DNA from 4 places in the Streptomyces formicae genome. Region 1 is predicted to be linked to each of the others. Evidence: riboswitches for the same ligand, from Rfam matches in the RefSeq annotation. Region 1 holds a riboswitch; each other region holds the start of a gene.
The links. Region 1 has a riboswitch for cobalamin ahead of KY5_RS38530 (CoA-acylating methylmalonate-semialdehyde dehydrogenase). Riboswitches for the same ligand answer to the same signal wherever they lie in the genome.

Region 2: another riboswitch for cobalamin. It lies ahead of cobN (cobaltochelatase subunit CobN); the one in region 1 lies ahead of KY5_RS38530 (CoA-acylating methylmalonate-semialdehyde dehydrogenase).
Region 3: another riboswitch for cobalamin. It lies ahead of KY5_RS12030 (prenyltransferase/squalene oxidase repeat-containing protein); the one in region 1 lies ahead of KY5_RS38530 (CoA-acylating methylmalonate-semialdehyde dehydrogenase).
Region 4: another riboswitch for cobalamin. It lies ahead of KY5_RS40720 (CbtB domain-containing protein); the one in region 1 lies ahead of KY5_RS38530 (CoA-acylating methylmalonate-semialdehyde dehydrogenase).

The regions. Positions count from the first base shown of each region.
Region 1 is NZ_CP022685.1:8,951,283-8,955,229, reverse strand. It holds gene KY5_RS38535 (acyl-CoA dehydrogenase family protein) at 1-565, opposite strand, end outside; gene KY5_RS38530 (CoA-acylating methylmalonate-semialdehyde dehydrogenase) at 562-2,061, opposite strand; cobalamin riboswitch at 2,334-2,536, opposite strand; gene KY5_RS38525 (DUF6817 domain-containing protein) at 2,534-3,142, opposite strand; cobalamin riboswitch at 3,404-3,619, shown strand; gene metE (5-methyltetrahydropteroyltriglutamate--homocysteine S-methyltransferase) at 3,779-3,947, shown strand, end outside.
Region 2 is NZ_CP022685.1:7,077,121-7,081,067, reverse strand. It holds gene KY5_RS30925 (cobalamin biosynthesis protein CobG) at 1-1,446, opposite strand, end outside; cobalamin riboswitch at 1,564-1,702, shown strand; gene cobN (cobaltochelatase subunit CobN) at 1,737-3,947, shown strand, end outside.
Region 3 is NZ_CP022685.1:2,847,514-2,851,460, forward strand. It holds gene KY5_RS12020 (aldehyde dehydrogenase) at 1-709, opposite strand, end outside; gene KY5_RS12025 (MBL fold metallo-hydrolase) at 900-1,955, shown strand; cobalamin riboswitch at 2,002-2,127, shown strand; gene KY5_RS12030 (prenyltransferase/squalene oxidase repeat-containing protein) at 2,249-3,484, shown strand; gene KY5_RS12035 (SCO2322 family protein) at 3,481-3,947, shown strand, end outside.
Region 4 is NZ_CP022685.1:9,482,474-9,486,420, forward strand. It holds gene KY5_RS40705 (NmrA family NAD(P)-binding protein) at 1-796, opposite strand, end outside; gene KY5_RS40710 (nuclear transport factor 2 family protein) at 793-1,248, opposite strand; gene KY5_RS40715 (hypothetical protein) at 1,446-2,261, shown strand; cobalamin riboswitch at 2,335-2,465, shown strand; gene KY5_RS40720 (CbtB domain-containing protein) at 2,507-2,728, shown strand; gene KY5_RS40725 (CbtA family protein) at 2,750-3,538, shown strand; gene KY5_RS40730 (histidine phosphatase family protein) at 3,480-3,947, opposite strand, start outside.

The sequences.
Region 1 (3,947 bases):
CGGAGATTCCCTGGGGTCCCGCGCCGTCGGTGCGCGCCATCACGACGTACACCTGCGCGGCGCCCGCACCGGAGATGAACTGCTTGACGCCGGTGAGGACGTAGTGGTCGCCGTCGCGGACCGCCCCGGTGCGCAGCGCGCCGGCGTCCGATCCGGCCCCGGGTTCGGTCAGGCAGTAGCTGCCGAGGTCCTCCATGGCGCAGAGCCGGGGTAGCCACCTGGCGCGCTGGTCCGCGTCGCCGTAGGTGTCGATCATCCAGGCGACCATGTTGTGGATGGAGAGGTAGCCCGCGATGGAGGGGCAGCCGGAGGCGAGTGCCTCGAAGACGAGGACCCCGTCGGCGCGGCTGAGACCGCTGCCGCCCGCCTCCTCGCGTACGTAGACCCCGCCGAGGCCGAGTCCTGCGGCCTTGCGCAGCACGTCGAGCGGGAAGTGTTTGTCCTGGTCCCAGCGCACGGCGTGCGGGGCGAGGTGGTCCTCGGCGAAGTCGAGGGTGGTCTCGACGAGCGCCTGCTGGTCCTCGGTGAGCGCGGTGGTGGACGTGGTCGTGGTCATGGCGCTCATCCCATGGTCGGGATCGAGAAGTCCGCGCCTTCCCTGGCTCCGGAGGGCCAGCGCGAGGTGACGGTCTTCGTACGGGTGTAGAAGCGGATCGCGTCCGGGCCGTGCTGGTTGAGGTCGCCGAATCCCGACCGCTTCCAGCCGCCGAAGGTGTGGTACGCCACGGGGACCGGGATGGGGACGTTCACGCCGACCATGCCGGTGTTGACGCGGCGGGTGAAGTCGCGTGCGGTGTCGCCGTCCCTGGTGAAGATCGCGACCCCGTTGCCGTAGGGGTGCTCGCTGGGCAGGCGCAGGGCCTGCTCGTAGTCGGCGGCCCGTACGACGCACAGGACGGGGCCGAAGATCTCCTCGCGGTAGATCCGCATCCGGGGGCTGACCCGGTCGAAGAGGGTGGCTCCCGCGAAGAAGCCGTTCTCGTGTCCCGGCAGGGTGAAGTTCCGTCCGTCGACGACGAGTTCGGCGCCTTCGTTGACGCCGATGTCGACGTACCTGCGGACCCGGTCGAGGGCCTCCTGGCTGACCAGGGGGCCGAAGTCGGCCTCCGCGTCGTCGGAGCGGCCGATCCGCAGCGCTCCGACGCGTTCCTTGAGCGCGGCGACGAGCCGGTCCGCCGTCTCCTCCCCGACGGGCACGGCCACCGAGATCGCCATGCAGCGCTCGCCCGCGGAGCCGTATCCGGCGCCGATGAGGGCGTCGACGACCTGGTCGAGGTCGGCGTCCGGCATCACGATCAGGTGGTTCTTGGCGCCGCCGAAGCACTGGGCGCGCTTGCCCTGGGCGGCGGCGGTGGCGTAGATGTGCGCGGCGATCGGCGTGGAGCCGACGAAGCCGAGCGCGCCGACGCGCGAGTCCGTCAGGAGGGTGTCGACCGCTTCCTTGCCGCCGTTGACGACGTTCAGCACGCCGGGCGGCAGCCCCGCTTCCAGGAAGAGTTCCGCCAGGCGCAGGGGTACGGAGGGGTCGCGCTCGGAGGGCTTCAGGAGGAACGCGTTGCCGCAGGCGAGGGCGGGCGCGGCCTGCCACAGCGGGATCATGGCGGGGAAGTTGAACGGGGTGATCCCGGCGACCACTCCGATCGGGGAGCGCAGCGAGTGCACGTCGATGCCGGTGCCCGCGTTGTCCGTGAACTCGCCCTTGAGCAGGTGCGGGATCCCGGCGGCGAACTCGACGACTTCCAGGCCGCGTTGGATGTCGCCGTGCGCGTCGGCGACGGTCTTGCCGTGCTCGGAGGAGAGCAGTCGCGCCAGGGACTCGCGTTCCTGGTCGACGAGTTGGAGGAAGCGCAGCAGGACGCGGGCCCTGCGCTGCGGGTTCCACTCGCCCCACTGGCGCTGGGCGGTGGCGGCGTCGGCGATCGCCGCCTCGGTGTCGGCTCGGCCCGCGAGGGGCACACGGGCCTGTACGGAACCGGTGTTGGGGTCGTACACGTCGCCGAAGAGGCCCGACGTGCCGACGGTGTGCTTGCCGCCGATGAAATGGGTGAGTTCACGGACCACGATGAGCCTGCTCTCGTCAGGTGGGGATCCGGGGATGGCGCGGCGCACCGGCGAACGGCACCCGGTGGGGTGCGCTCGGATCGGGGCCGCGGGACGCGAGGGCCGAAGAGCCCACGGGGCAACGCGAGTTGACGTACGCCGCCGGACGAGCCGGGGTCAGGGCCCACGTCGTCGGTGCGCTAGAAGTCGGCGTACACCGTCGGTCGCTCCGCCGGATCACCTGGGTCGTGGGTACGGACCGGTGCCATGCGTGTCTGCTCCATCCTCGTGGACAACACGGAACACCCCGCGGCCGGTATCCTGACTCCCGGATCAGCGCGCGCTCCCCCGCCTTCCCGACGGACGCGACGTCCTTCGGTGGCGCGTTGTGTTGCGAGAACGCACTCCCCGGTCACAGTGGCGGGACCGCGCCGGATTCACACCGGCTTCCCTGACACCGCGGGCCTTGCCGAGGACCATATAGTTGGACGTCCTAGTAAGTCCACCCCGGCAGGATCGCGCAGGCTTCCCACGCCGCGGGCGTCAGCAGGGGGCGCAGCCCGGTGAACAGCTCCAGGAGGCCGGGGCCGTGGTGGGCGCGGAACTCGCTGTCGACGCTCGCGATGTCGAGCTCGTTGGCCACCGTGAGCTCGGCGAAATCCGCCTGCCGACGGCGCGTCGGCGCGAAGGCGCGACCGGTGAACCGGTCGCGGAAGAGCCCGTCTCCGCCCCGCCCGGTGAGCGCCGGATAGCCGGTCTTCCGGTCGCAGCTCGCGTAGAGGTACACGAGGGACTCGGCCTCGGGGCCGATGACGGCGCGGGCGCGCTCACGCCGGTCGAGCGGCAGCAAAACGGGGGCGAAGCCGTCGGTGCCGTACAGCACGTGACAGAGCCCGGCACGGCGCAGCGCGGGGCGCGCGTCCCAGTCGGCGAGCCGCTGCCGTACGCGGTCGAGATGGGCCAGGAGGGTGCCGCCGGGGTGGTGGATGGCTCCGGCGCCGAGGTCGTACAGGAACTGCCGGGCGGCGCGGTCCGGGTGGGGCTCGGGCTCGGATTGGGACTCGGGCTCGGGTTGGGGCTCGGGCCCGGGTTCTGCGGCCATGGTCACGGACAGCGACTCCTTCCGGCCGACGGGAGGCCGTTTCCAGCCGAACACGACAGCGAGGGGGTCGACACCCGGCCGGGCCCCGACACCGTCCGGATCGGTGGCGGGGCCCGGCCGGGTTGCCGCCCTGGGCCCGAAACGATCGTCCCGCTTCCCCAACAGCCAAGTCAATCCTCGGGTTTCCTCACCGAGACCCAAGCTCTGGCTTGGGGCCATCCGGGAGGTGACCGGTGCTGCCCAAGACGGCCCGCACCCTCTAAGGTGGCCCGTGCAGCTGGTTCGCCCTGTCCGCCAGACAGGCGCGTCGCAAGAGGGAACCCGGTGGGAATCCGGGACTGCCCCGCAGCGGTGAGTGGGAACGACCGCCGTCATACGCACTGGATCCGCCGGATCCGGGAAGCGACGGCCAGTAGGAATCCGCCTCGGCGGATGTGCCCGCGAGTCCGAAGACCTGCCCGTTGCCCGCACGTGACCGATCGCGTGCGGAATCCCGGTGACCTCGTGGGCGGGTCGGCGTGCATACCGTTCGAGACCGCGCCATCGGCGCGTGTCGGCTCCGGACGGTCCGTCATCCCTTCGCGTCCGCGTCCCGTTGCCGGGATGTTCAGGAGTCATCTCGCGAAGGAGATTTCCGTGACAGCGAAGTCCGCAGCCGCGGCGGCACGGGCCACCGTGTACGGCTACCCCCGTCAGGGTGCGAACCGTGAACTGAAGAAGGCCGTCGAGGGCTACTGGAAGGGCCGCGTCACCGCGGACGCCCTCCGGGAGACCGCGGCGGAGCTGCGCCGCACCACCTGGCGGC
Region 2 (3,947 bases), 1.9 Mb from region 1:
GTGGACGGGGAGTCCGCCGTTGCCGGGCACGGCGTCGGCGCGGACGTCGGCGAGCGACTTGGCGCAGCCGGGCCGCCCGGTGCAGGCGCCGACGCCCAGCCAGGGCGATCCGGGCTCCGTGACGAACCCGGCGTCGGCCAGCACCCGCAGCCGCTCCCGCGCGGCCTCGTCGGTGAACCCGGGAACGACGAAACCGCGCCAGGGAGTGACCCGCACCTCGCCCCCCGGCGCGGGCAGCAGCGCCCTCAACTGGGCCACGCTGACCCGCCCGAGGGGCGCCTGCACCAGCACGGCGCCGTGGCGGGCGCCCGGGGGCGGGGGGCCGGAGGGCGTAGCGGCGGCCGAGCCCAGAACACCGGAAGCAGGACCGGCCCCCGAAAGGCCGGAAGCCGCAGGACCGCCCCGAGCACCGACAGCCGAGGCATCGGAGGCCGCAGGGCCGTCCGGAGCGCCCGCGGCACCCTCGGCCGGGGGCCCGGTCGGGGCGCCGAGGGCCGGAGCGACAGCCTGCGCGGCGGAAGCCGGAGCAGCAGCCGAAGCCGAAGCAGCGGGAGCCAGGCCAGCGGCCGGGCCGCCCTGCGCCGGGTCGGCGAGCCCCAGAGGGCCAGCCGCAGCGGCGGCCGGAGTAACAGCCGAGGCGGCAGAAGCCGGAGCGGCAGCCGAAGCGGCAGCAGCCGGGCCGACGAGCCTCGGGGAGCCGTCACGCGCCGCACGTTCAGCCGGCGTCACCGGGATCCCCGCCTCCTCCAGCGCCTTCGCCACCCCCACGCCCTGCCCCCCGGGCAGCTCCCGCACCCGCCAAGCCCCGTTGCCCGCCGCCCGCGCCGCCGCGAGGAACGCGGCCGCCGCGGCCAGCGCGGCGCGGGGCGCGGCGGAGGCGGGGACCCGGTGTGCCGCGTCGCCGAGCAGCAACAGTGCCGTCCCGGTCGATTCTGCGATCAAGGTCACATCCGCGCCGAGTCCCGCCACGTCACCGCGCCCGTCGTCCAGGGCGAACAGGAAGCGGCCGGAGAGTTCCGGCGTCCACTCCTGCGCGCAGAGGAGTCCGTCCAGCTCACGGGCCCACAACCGCACGTCGGCGTGGCCCAGTCCGTCGATTCCGGCCAGGGGGGACGCCACCACGTTGCGGACGCGTTCGTGCTGCTCGGAGGGGAGCAGGCCCGCGTCCGCGAGGAGCGTGGCGAGCTCGCCGCCGCAGGCATCGCCGAGGCCGCGCAGCTCGACGTTGCCGCGCGAGGTGACGCTGAGGTGACCGTCCGCGAGACGCTCGGCCGCGGTGGCCAGAGCCTCGACCTGACGGGACGTCAAGAGGCCACCGGGCAACCGGAGTCGGGCCAGCGAGCCGTCGTCGGCGCGGTGCAGTCGGAGGGCTCCGGGACAGGCGTCGCCCCGGTCACGTATGAGGGATTCGCCCTGTTGTGTGGAGGTTGCTCGGGTGGGCGGCATGGCGGCGAGCATACCCACGCGGATCCGGCGGGGTGCCTCCCGATACCGGCCGTCCGGGCAGGTGGCCGCCCGCCGCGACCTGGGCAGGACTTACTATGCAGGCGGCGGACCGCCAGGTCCGCCGACGCCAGCGACGGCGTGGGTCCACCAGGACCCGAAGGAGGAAGCCCGGTGCGAATCCGGCGCGGTCCCGCCACTGTGAGCCCCACCCGTGTGGGGTGAGCCAGGAACTCCTGCCGTCCAACACGACCACCCGGGGCGCGGACACCCCGAGGAAGGCCTGCGCCCGCATGCTTCTGCTGCTGTCGACCTCCGACACCGACCTGCTCAGCGCCCGCGCTGCGGAGGGTCCCGTCGACTACAGGTTCGCCAACCCCTCCCGCCTCGACCTGGCCGAGCTCCCCGCGCTGCTCGACGGCGCCGAGCTCGTCGTCGTACGCCTCCTCGGCGGTGTCCGCGCCTGGCAGGACGGCCTCGACCAGCTGACCGCGAGCGGCCTGCCGGTCGTCGTGCTCACCGGTGAACAGGCCCCCGACGCCCAGCTGATGGCCTCCTCCACCGTGCCGGTCGGCATCGCCGCGGAGGCCCACGCCTACCTGGCGCACGGCGGCCCCGCCAACCTGGAGCAGCTGGCCCGCTTCCTCTCCGACACCGTGCTGCTCACCGGGCACGGCTTCGAGCCGCCCGCGCCCGCCCCCTCCTGGGGCCCCCTCGAACGCACCGCCCGCGACGTGGCGGGCCCGACCGTCGCGGTGCTCTACTACCGCGCCCACCACATGAGCGGCAACACCGCGTTCGTGGACGCCCTGTGCGGCGCCATCGAGGACGCGGGCGCCCGCCCGCTGCCGCTGTACGTCGCCTCGCTGCGCGCCCCCGAACCGGAGCTCATCGAGGAGCTGCGCGCCGCCGACACCATCGTGACCACCGTCCTCGCGGCCGGCGGCACCAAGCCCGCCGAGGCGTCGGCGGGCGGCGACGACGAGTCGTGGGACGCGGGCGCCCTGACCGGCCTCGACGTGCCGATCCTCCAGGCGCTCTGCCTGACCGGGTCCCGCGCGGCCTGGGAGGAGAACGACGAGGGCGTCTCGCCGCTCGACGCCGCGAGCCAGATCGCGGTGCCGGAGTTCGACGGCCGCCTGATCACCGTGCCGTTCTCGTTCAAGGAGATCGACGAGGACGGGCTCCCGGCCTACGTGGCCGACGCCGAGCGCGCGGCGCGGGTCGCCGGTATCGCCGTACGGCACGCCCGTCTGAAGCACATTCCGGCCGCCGACAAGCGCCTGGCCCTCGTGCTCTCCGCCTACCCGACCAAGCACTCCCGCATCGGCAACGCGGTGGGCCTCGACACCCCCGCGTCCGCTGTGGCGCTCCTTCGCAGGCTCATCGGCGAGGGTTACGACTTCGGTGCCTCCGAGGAGATCCCCGGCCTCGTCTCCGGCGACGGCGACGAGCTGATCCGCGCGCTGATCGACGCGGGCGGGCACGACCAGGAGTGGCTCACCGACGAGCAGCTCGCCGCCAACCCGGTGCGCATCCCGGCCGCCGACTACAAGCGCTGGTACGCGACGCTCCCGCAGGAGCTGCGCGAGTCCGTCGAGCAGCACTGGGGTCCGCCGCCCGGCGAGATGTTCCTCGACAGGTCCCGGGTGGGCAACGGCGGCGACCCCGAGGGCGACATCGTGCTCGCCGCCCTGCGCCGCGGCAACCTGCTGATCCTCATCCAGCCGCCGCGCGGCTTCGGCGAGAACCCCATCGCGATCTACCACGACCCCGATCTGCCGCCCTCGCACCACTACTTGGCGGCGTACCGCTGGATCGCCGCGTCCTCGGCGGACGGCGGTTTCGGTGCCGACGCGATGATCCACCTCGGCAAGCACGGCAACCTGGAGTGGCTGCCGGGCAAGAACGCGGGCCTCTCCGCGGCCTGCGGCCCCGACGCCGCCCTCGGTGACCTTCCCCTCATCTACCCCTTCCTGGTCAACGACCCGGGCGAGGGCACCCAGGCCAAGCGCCGCGTGCACGCCACGCTCATCGACCACCTGGTGCCGCCGATGGCCCGCGCCGACTCCTACGGCGACATCGCGCGCCTGGAGCAGCTCCTGGACGAGTACGCCCAGATCAGCTCCATGGACCCGGCGAAGCTGCCCGCGATCCGCGCGCAGATCTGGACGCTCATCCAGGCCGCGAAGCTGGACCACGACCTCGGCCTGGAGGAGCGCCCCGGGGACGACGGCTTCGACGACTTCCTGCTGCACGTCGACGGCTGGCTCTGCGAGATCAAGGACATGCAGATCCGCGACGGCCTGCACGTCCTCGGCGCCGCCCCGGCGGGCGCCGACCGCGTCAACCTCGTCCTGGCGATCCTGCGCGCCCGCCAGATCTGGGGCGGCACGACGGCCCTGCCGGGCCTGCGGGAGGCGTTGGGCCTCGACGAGTCGGCGGCGACGCGCGTCAGCGCCGACGAGGCCGAGGACAAGGCCCGCGCCCTGGTCCAGGCGATG
Region 3 (3,947 bases), 6.1 Mb from region 1:
TGCCCGCCGCGACGGATCCGGTGAAGGAGACCTTGTCGACGCCGGGGTGCGCGACGAGGTACTCGCTGACCTCGCGGTCCGCGGAGATGACGGAGAGGACGCCCTGCGGCAGCCCGGCCTCTGCGGCTATCTCGGCCAGGATGTAGGCGTCCAGGGGTGCCTCGGGCGAGGTCTTGAGGATCACCGGGCACCCGGCGAGCAGCGCGGGGGCGAGCTTGGCCGCGGCGGTGAACTGCGGGACGTTCCAGGGGACGACGGCCGCGACCACCCCCACCGGCTCGCGCCGCACGAGGAGTTTCCCGAGGACGCCGTCGCGTGCCTCCTCGTAGGTGAAGTCGCGGGCCACCGTGATGGCCGCGTCCCACGCCATCATCGCGGCGAGCGCCTGCACCATCACGCTGGAGGTGTACGGGGTGCCGTTCTCCGAGCTGATGGCGCGGGCGATCTCCTCGTGGCGTACGGCGATCCCGTCCTTGATCTTGGTGACGACCTCGATCCGCTCGTCCAGGGTCATGCGGCGCCAGGGCCCGTCGTCGAACGCCTTGCGGGCGGTGGCGACGGCGCGGTCCACGTCGGCGGGGGCCGCGTGCGGCACGCGGGCGAAGACCTTTCCGGTGTGCGGCGACACGACGTCGATGACGCCCTTGCCGAGCGGGTCCACCAACTCCCCGCCGATGAACAGCTGTCCGTGTTCCACGAGCTCGGTCATGGCTGACTGCCTCCTGCGGAGCGCTTTCCGACACCGACTTCCTGACACTGTTTCAGAACTGATACCAGTTCTAGTTGGCGGAGTCCACGGAACGGACGCGCAACCGGCCGCCCATTCCGTCGACTTGGGCGACTATTGAAACTAGTTCTAGTTATAGTGACGGCACCCGGCGACGAGAGACGAGGCCCTCATGACCCCGCAGGTGACGGACCCGCCGGTGATCGAGCACGGCGGCGGCGTCTGGAGCATCAAGGTCCCGATCCCCGACAACCCCCTCGGCTTCACCCTCGTCCACCTCCTGGACACCGACCGCGGCGCCGTCCTCGTCGACACCGGCTGGGACGACCCGGCCTCCTGGCACACGCTGGCCGACGGGCTCGCCGCGTGCGGCGTCGCCGTCGCCGACGTGCACGGCGTGGTCATCACCCACCACCACCCCGACCACCACGGCCTGTCCGCGAAGGTCCGCGAGGCGTCGGGCGCGTGGATCGCGATGCACGAGGCGGACGCCTCCGTGGTGCGCCGCACCCGCTCCAACCCGCCCGAGCGGTGGTACGCCTACATGGCGGCGAAGCTCACGGCCGCGGGCGCCCCCGAGGAGCACGTCGCGCCGCTGGTCCGCGCCGCCGAGGAGGGCCGCCCCAGGAGGCTCCCCGGCCTCGACCCCGCCCTGCCCGACCGCGACATCGTCCCCGGCGAGCTCCTCGACCTGGCGGGCCGCCGCCTGCGGGCGATCTGGACCCCGGGCCACACCCCCGGCCACGTCTGCCTGCACCTGGAGGAGGACCACCCGGCCGGACTCAGGGGCAACGGCCGCCTCTTCTCCGGCGACCACCTGCTGCCCGGCATCACCCCGCACATCGGCCTGTACGAGGACCCCGACGACGCCACGGTCACCGATCCCCTCGGCGACTACCTCGACTCCCTGGAACGGGTGGCCCGCCTCGACCCGGCCGAGATCCTCCCCGCCCACCAGCACGCCTTCACCGACGCCCCCGCCCGCGTCGGCTCGCTCGTCGCCCACCACGAGGAGCGCCTCACCGGGCTGGGCGCCCTCCTCGCCGAGCCCCGCACCGCCTGGCAGCTCGCCGAGCACATGGAGTGGAACCGGCCCTGGGCCGAGATCCCCTACGGCTCGCGCAACATCGCCGTATCGGAAGCGGAGGCCCATGTGCGGCGCCTGGTGAAGCTGGGCCGCGCCGAGGTCGTGCCGGGCGGCGACCCGGTGACGTACGTGGCGGTGTGAATCCCCGGGCGTGGATCCCGTGCCCGGCCGCTCCTGGTACGGGCCGGTAGAGTGGGCGCGTCGTCCTCACGCCCGTACAGGGGGAAGCCGGTGCGAATCCGGCGCTGACCCGCAGCCGTATGACCGCTTCCAGCGGAGAGCCGGAATGCCCGGTGCGGAACGTGACCGGCTCGCTTCATCGGACCCCGATGAGCGGCACCGTCGAGGTATACGGAGCCGGAGCCGCCCGGAAGCCGTGCTCGCAACGGTCCGTGCCGCCCCGCTCCCCGCAGGGAGAGGCAACCCGCCGCATCATGAACGTTCGCCGCAGCGCAGCGGTCCTGGCCGCCGTCGCCGTGTTCGGCTCGGCCGCAGCACCGGCAGCCTTCGCGGACGACGCCTCGCCGTCGCCCGCCGCGCTCCCCTCGGGCCTCTACGGCAAGACCGACCCCAAGTTCGACGGCGTCTTCCGCCAGTCGTACGCCCTGCTCGCCCAGAGCATGGAGGGCGTCGAGCCCGCCGAGAAGGCCATCGACTGGCTGACCGGGCAGCAGTGCGCGAGCGGCGGCTTCGCGGCGTACCGCGCGGACGCGAGCGCGCCGTGCGACTCCAAGACCGCGGTCGACAGCAACTCCACCGCCGCGGCCGTGCAGGCGCTCGCCGGAGTCGGTCACGAGGACAAGACGCTCAAGAAGAGCGTCGAGTGGCTGAAGTCCGTACAGAACACGGACGGTGGCTGGGGCTACAACCCGGGCCTGCCCACCGACGCGAACTCCACCGGCATCGTGATCGGCGCCCTCGTCGCGGCGGGCGAGAACCCCGCCGACGTGAAGTCCAAGGACGGCAAGTCCGCCTACGACGCGCTGCCCAAGCTCGTCATGGACTGCGACAAGGACGGCGGCGCCTTCGGCCTCGCCGACCCCAAGTCCGGCAAGCTCTCGCCGAACGCCGACGCCACCGCGGCCGGTGTGCTCGGCAGCCTCGGCAGGGGCCTCGTCGTGGAGCCGCCCAAGGACCGCGACGCCACCGGGTCCAAGTGCGCGAAGCCCGACACCGCGACGCAGGCGGCGAGCAACGGCGTCGGCTACCTCCTGGACACCCTCGGCAAGACCGACGACCACCTGATGTCCTCGATGCCGGGCGCCAAGGACAAGCCCGACTTCGGCAACACCGCCGACGCGGTGCTCGCGCTCGCGGCCGCCGACCAGAAGGAGCGGGCCAAGAAGTCCGCCGAGTGGCTCGCGAAGAACTCCGCGGACTGGGCGAAGCAGTCGGGTCCCGCCGCCTACGCCCAGCTGGTCTTCGCCGCCAACGCGGCGGGGATGGACGCCCGTGACTTCGGCGGCGCCGACCTGGTGAAGCAGCTCAACGCCACGGGCCCGGCCCCGCGGTCCGCGTCGAAGTCCCCCACCGGCTCCGCCTCCGACTCGGACGAGAAGAAGGACGACGGCGGCGGCGTCAGCGTCTGGTGGATCATCGGCGTCGGCATGGTCGCCGGCATCGGCATCGGCTTCCTCTACAGCGGCAACCGCAAGAAGCAGCAGCCGTGACCGCGGGCCGTGCGCGGCGCGCGCGGCGGCAGGCCGTGGCGCTCCTCGCCGCACTGCTCTGCACGCTCGGCGTCATCGCCGCCGCGCCCGCCCAGGCCGTGGGATACCGCTACTGGTCGTTCTGGGAGCGCGACGGCGACAGCTGGACGTACGCCACGCAGGGCCCCGGCACCGCACGACCCGACGACGGCGACGTCCAGGGCTTCCGCTTCTCGGTCTCCGACGACTCCAAGGACTCCGCCGCGCCGCGCGGCACGGCGGACTTCGACGACATCTGCGCGGACAGGCCCGCACGGGAAGGCCGCAAGCGGGTCGCCCTCGTCATCGACTTCGGACGGCCGGGGGACGCCCCCAAGGGCGAGAAGCCGCCCGCGGCCAGGACGGCCTGCGCGCAGGTCGGCGAGGACGCCACCAGCGCCGAGGCCCTCGCCTCCGTCGCCAAGCCGCTGCGCTACGACAGCAA
Region 4 (3,947 bases), 530 kb from region 1:
GTCGTCCCGTGAGGCGCCGCACGGTGTCGGTGGTGCGGTCCTCGGAGCCCTGGGCGATGGCGCGGTCCATGTCGGCCAGCAGCACGGCGAACTCCGTCGGGATCAGCGCCGAGAGCCGGTCGCACAACTGCTCGTGGGAGAGGTGGCGGTGCTCCACCGACCTGCCGGTGACGTCGGTGACGACAGCGGCGATGTCGTCGTAGCTGAGCGTCTCCGGTCCGGTGAGGACGAGATCGGAGTTGGGCGCCTGCTCGTCGGTGAGGGCGTGAACGGCGACGGCGGCGATGTCCTCGGCGTCGACGAAGCCGATCCGGCCACCGCCGGTCGCGGTCCACAGGGCGCCCTCCTCACGGATGCTGAGGGCGTGCGCGTGGGCGCCGGTGAAGTTCTGCATGAACCACGAGGGGCGCAGCACCGCCCAGTGCTCGAACACGTCGGGCAGTGCCCGGTGCACCATGCCCACCGCGGGACCGCCCTCGGGGACGGCGGAGGAACTGAGCAGCACCGCGCGGCGTACGCCGGTGCCGCGGGCCTGCCGGAGGAAGGGCAGCATCGTCGCCGCCGGGTCCGCGTCGCCCACGGGCGGAATGAGGTAGACACGGTCGACCCCGTCCAAGGCGGCGGCGTGGGTGGCGGGGTCGTACCAGTCGAAGCGGACCGGCTCGGTGCCGGAGACCGGGGCAGCGCGTCGGCTGGCCGCTCGGACGCGGTGGCCTGAGGCGGCCAGCCGCGCCGCGGTCCGGCTGCCGGTGACGCCGGTGGCGCCGATGACCAACGTGGTGCCGGTGGTGCTCATCGGGCGCTCCCGGTGAAGTCGGCGCCGGGTTCGAGGACGGCGAGGGGATTCCAGTAGTCGCGGTAGGAGTTGATGAGCCCGTCCTGGATGGTGACGACGGCGACGTACGTCATGTCGAAGGGCGCCCCGGTCTCCACCAGGCGGCCGACGCCACGCATCTCGACCACGACGGTGCCCGGTTCGGCGGTCCGGTGAATCCGTACGTCAGGGAAGTCGTGCAGGTCTATGTGGTCGGGGTACCGGCGCATGTAGTCGGCGACGGCCGCCTTGCCGTCCAGGCGCCGGGGCCAGCCCGGGGGAGCGAACGGAAACTCCAGGACCCCGTCCTCGGCCCACAGTTCGACCCAGCCGGAGATGTCCTTGTCCAGGAGTAGTCGCAGGCTGTGGCGGAAGAGGTCCTCGGCGGAGGCGGGAACCGACGGCGGAGTCGGTGGCGAAGTCGGTACAGACATGGGGCCTCATTCATCTCGCGAAATCCGGACCGGTGGTCCGCTTGAACGATACGGACCGCTGGTCCGCTTGGCAATGTCGTCGCCCGGCCGATCAGGTGAAGCGGCGCGGCGCGGACGGAGATCTCTGGCTCCGCGCTGCCCCGGGGGTCAGACTGCGGAGCCGCCCACCCTTCCTCTCGATGTGAGGTAACCCAGGCATGCGACGTACCTTCCTGGCCGCCCTGACCATGGCCACCGCCCTGTGCGGCCCACCCGCCACGCAGGCCGCCACCGCCGCGCCGGGCGGCCCCCAGCGGGCCGTGGCCCAGGCCGGACCCGAGGAGCACTGCGGCGGCATCCAGAAGGTCTCCGGCGGGGGCAACAGCGCCAACGTCAAACTGTGCGCGAAGGTCGGCCAGGCCGGCCGGTTCATGAACATCGCCACGGGCTCCAACTGCTGGAACGCCCTGCACACGTGGAAGCACTGCGATGTCACAGGGCCGTGGAAGATGTTCCACGAGGGCAAGCAGGTCGCCGAGGGGGCGCTGAACAGCCCCGTTCCCTACGTCGGCCCCGGAACCTACGAGGTGGTCGCCGAAGTGTCGGTGCACGCCCACGACGACAGCCCCTTCAGTGGAACGCGCCTTCACGACACCCTGGCGAGCACCTTCACCCTGACCTCCGAACGGAAGGACCCGCCGTACACGGTCGAGGTGACGCCGGGGCGGCGCGACGCGCAGAGCGAGACCTCCATGACGTTCACCGCCACCCACAAGGGCGAGACCGAGACCCAGGCCGACCTCATGATCTGGGGCCACGGGATCTCCACGACCACCCCGGGCTGCGAGACGGACGAGGGGCGTGAGCGCGACGAGGCCACCTTCGTCACCTGCCCGATCGGCAAGGGGGAGAAGAAGACGGTCGAGCTGACCGCCGCCAAGGTGGAGGCCGACGAGTGCCCCGTCACGTGGGAGTTGTCGTGGCTGAACGGGCGGCAGACGTTCGGCATCGAGGGCAACGTCGCCTGCGCCTAGGGCGACTGCGCCCGGTCACTCCGGCCGATAGGTGAACGGCCCGGCGCGGACTCCATCTTGGCCATGGACGCGACAGACGGTACGTTCAGTGGGTTATCGATGACAGCACGAGCGGAAGCCGGTGAGATTCCGGCACGGTCGCGCCACTGTGTGCGCGTGGTCCTCGGACCGCGCGTGAGTCAGACCCGTGGCTGTCGTCCTGTGCACCACCGATACGGGACGCGAACTCCCCAGGAGGCCATGCCATGGCGCAACACGTCGCCCAGCCGACCGCCACCACCCCTGCCGTACCCGCCAAGCTGCCGCTGAAGGACATCGCCCCCTGGGCCGTCTTCTTCGGCGTACTGATGCTGGTCCTGTTGTACTTCGTCGGCGCCGAACAGGGCGCCACCTCCGTGTTCAGCGGCGCGGGGGTTCATGAGTGGGTGCACGACGCCCGCCACCTGCTCGGTTTCCCCTGCCACTGACCAGAGGAACACCGCGCGCTCATGAACTCCACAACTGTACGGAATCTCCTCGTTCGGGGCATGCTCGCCGGTCTGGGAGCCGGCGTGCTCGCCCTGATCGTGGGCTACTTCCTCGGTGAGCCGAACGTCGACAGCGCCATCGGTTTCGAGGAGGCCCACGTCGCTCACTCCCACGGTGACGAGGTCGAACTCGTCTCCAGGAGCCTCCAGTCCACGGCCGGTCTCGCCACCGGCATCCTCGTCTACGGGGTCGCCTTCGGCGGCATCGCCGCACTCGCTTACTGCTTCGCCCTGGGCCGCGTCGGCCGCTTCGGCCCGCGCGCCACCGCCCTGCTGCTCTCCGGCTGCGCCCTGCTCGCGGTGTACGTCGTGCCCTTCCTGAAGTACCCGGCCAACCCGCCTGCCGTGGGCAACGCCGACACCATCGGGAGGCGGACCACGCTGTACCTGCTGATGATGGTGCTGAGCGTGCTCCTCGCGATCGCCGCGACCATCCTGGGCAAGCGTCTCGCCGCGAGGATCGGCGCGTGGTACGCGACAGTGGTGGCCGTACTCGGCTTCGCCGCCGTCATCGGCATCGCGTACGCCTTCCTGCCCGTGGTCAACGAGGTGCCCGAGCACTTCCCGGCGGCGCTGCTGTGGCGCTTCCGGCTCTCCGCACTCGCCACGCAGATCACGCTGTGGGGCGGATTCGGGCTGCTCTTCGGCGAGTTGGCCGAGCGCTTGCTGCGTCCGCGCGAGGACCCTCCGCTCAGAGGGAGTTCACGGGACGCCCCAGCCGCAGGTTCCAGCGTCCGGCCCGGCCGCTGAGCTCCGTGACCGTCAGCGGTTCCACGTCGAGCCGCCAGAACGCGGCCGGTGGCGCGCCCGTCACGTGGATCACCGCGGCGCGCACGACTTCCGGTTCCACGACGGCGACGAGGCGTCCTTCACCGGCCGCCGTGGCGTCGAGCCAGCGCACCACGCGCGCGGAGAAGCTGCTCACCGACTCGCCACCGGCAGGTGCGTGGTCCGGGTCGGTGAGCCATCGCGCCAGGGCCTCGGGCTCCGACGCGGTCACTTCGTGCAGTGACCGGCCGCGCCAGTGCCCCATCGCCATACCCGCGAGCTCCGCCGGTGAGTCCGTGGGGGCGAGCCCGAGAGCCTCCGCCGTCTCCCGGCAGCGGGTGCTTGCGGAGGTGACGACAAGGGCGTCCGCGGGCAGGGATCCGGCCGCTGC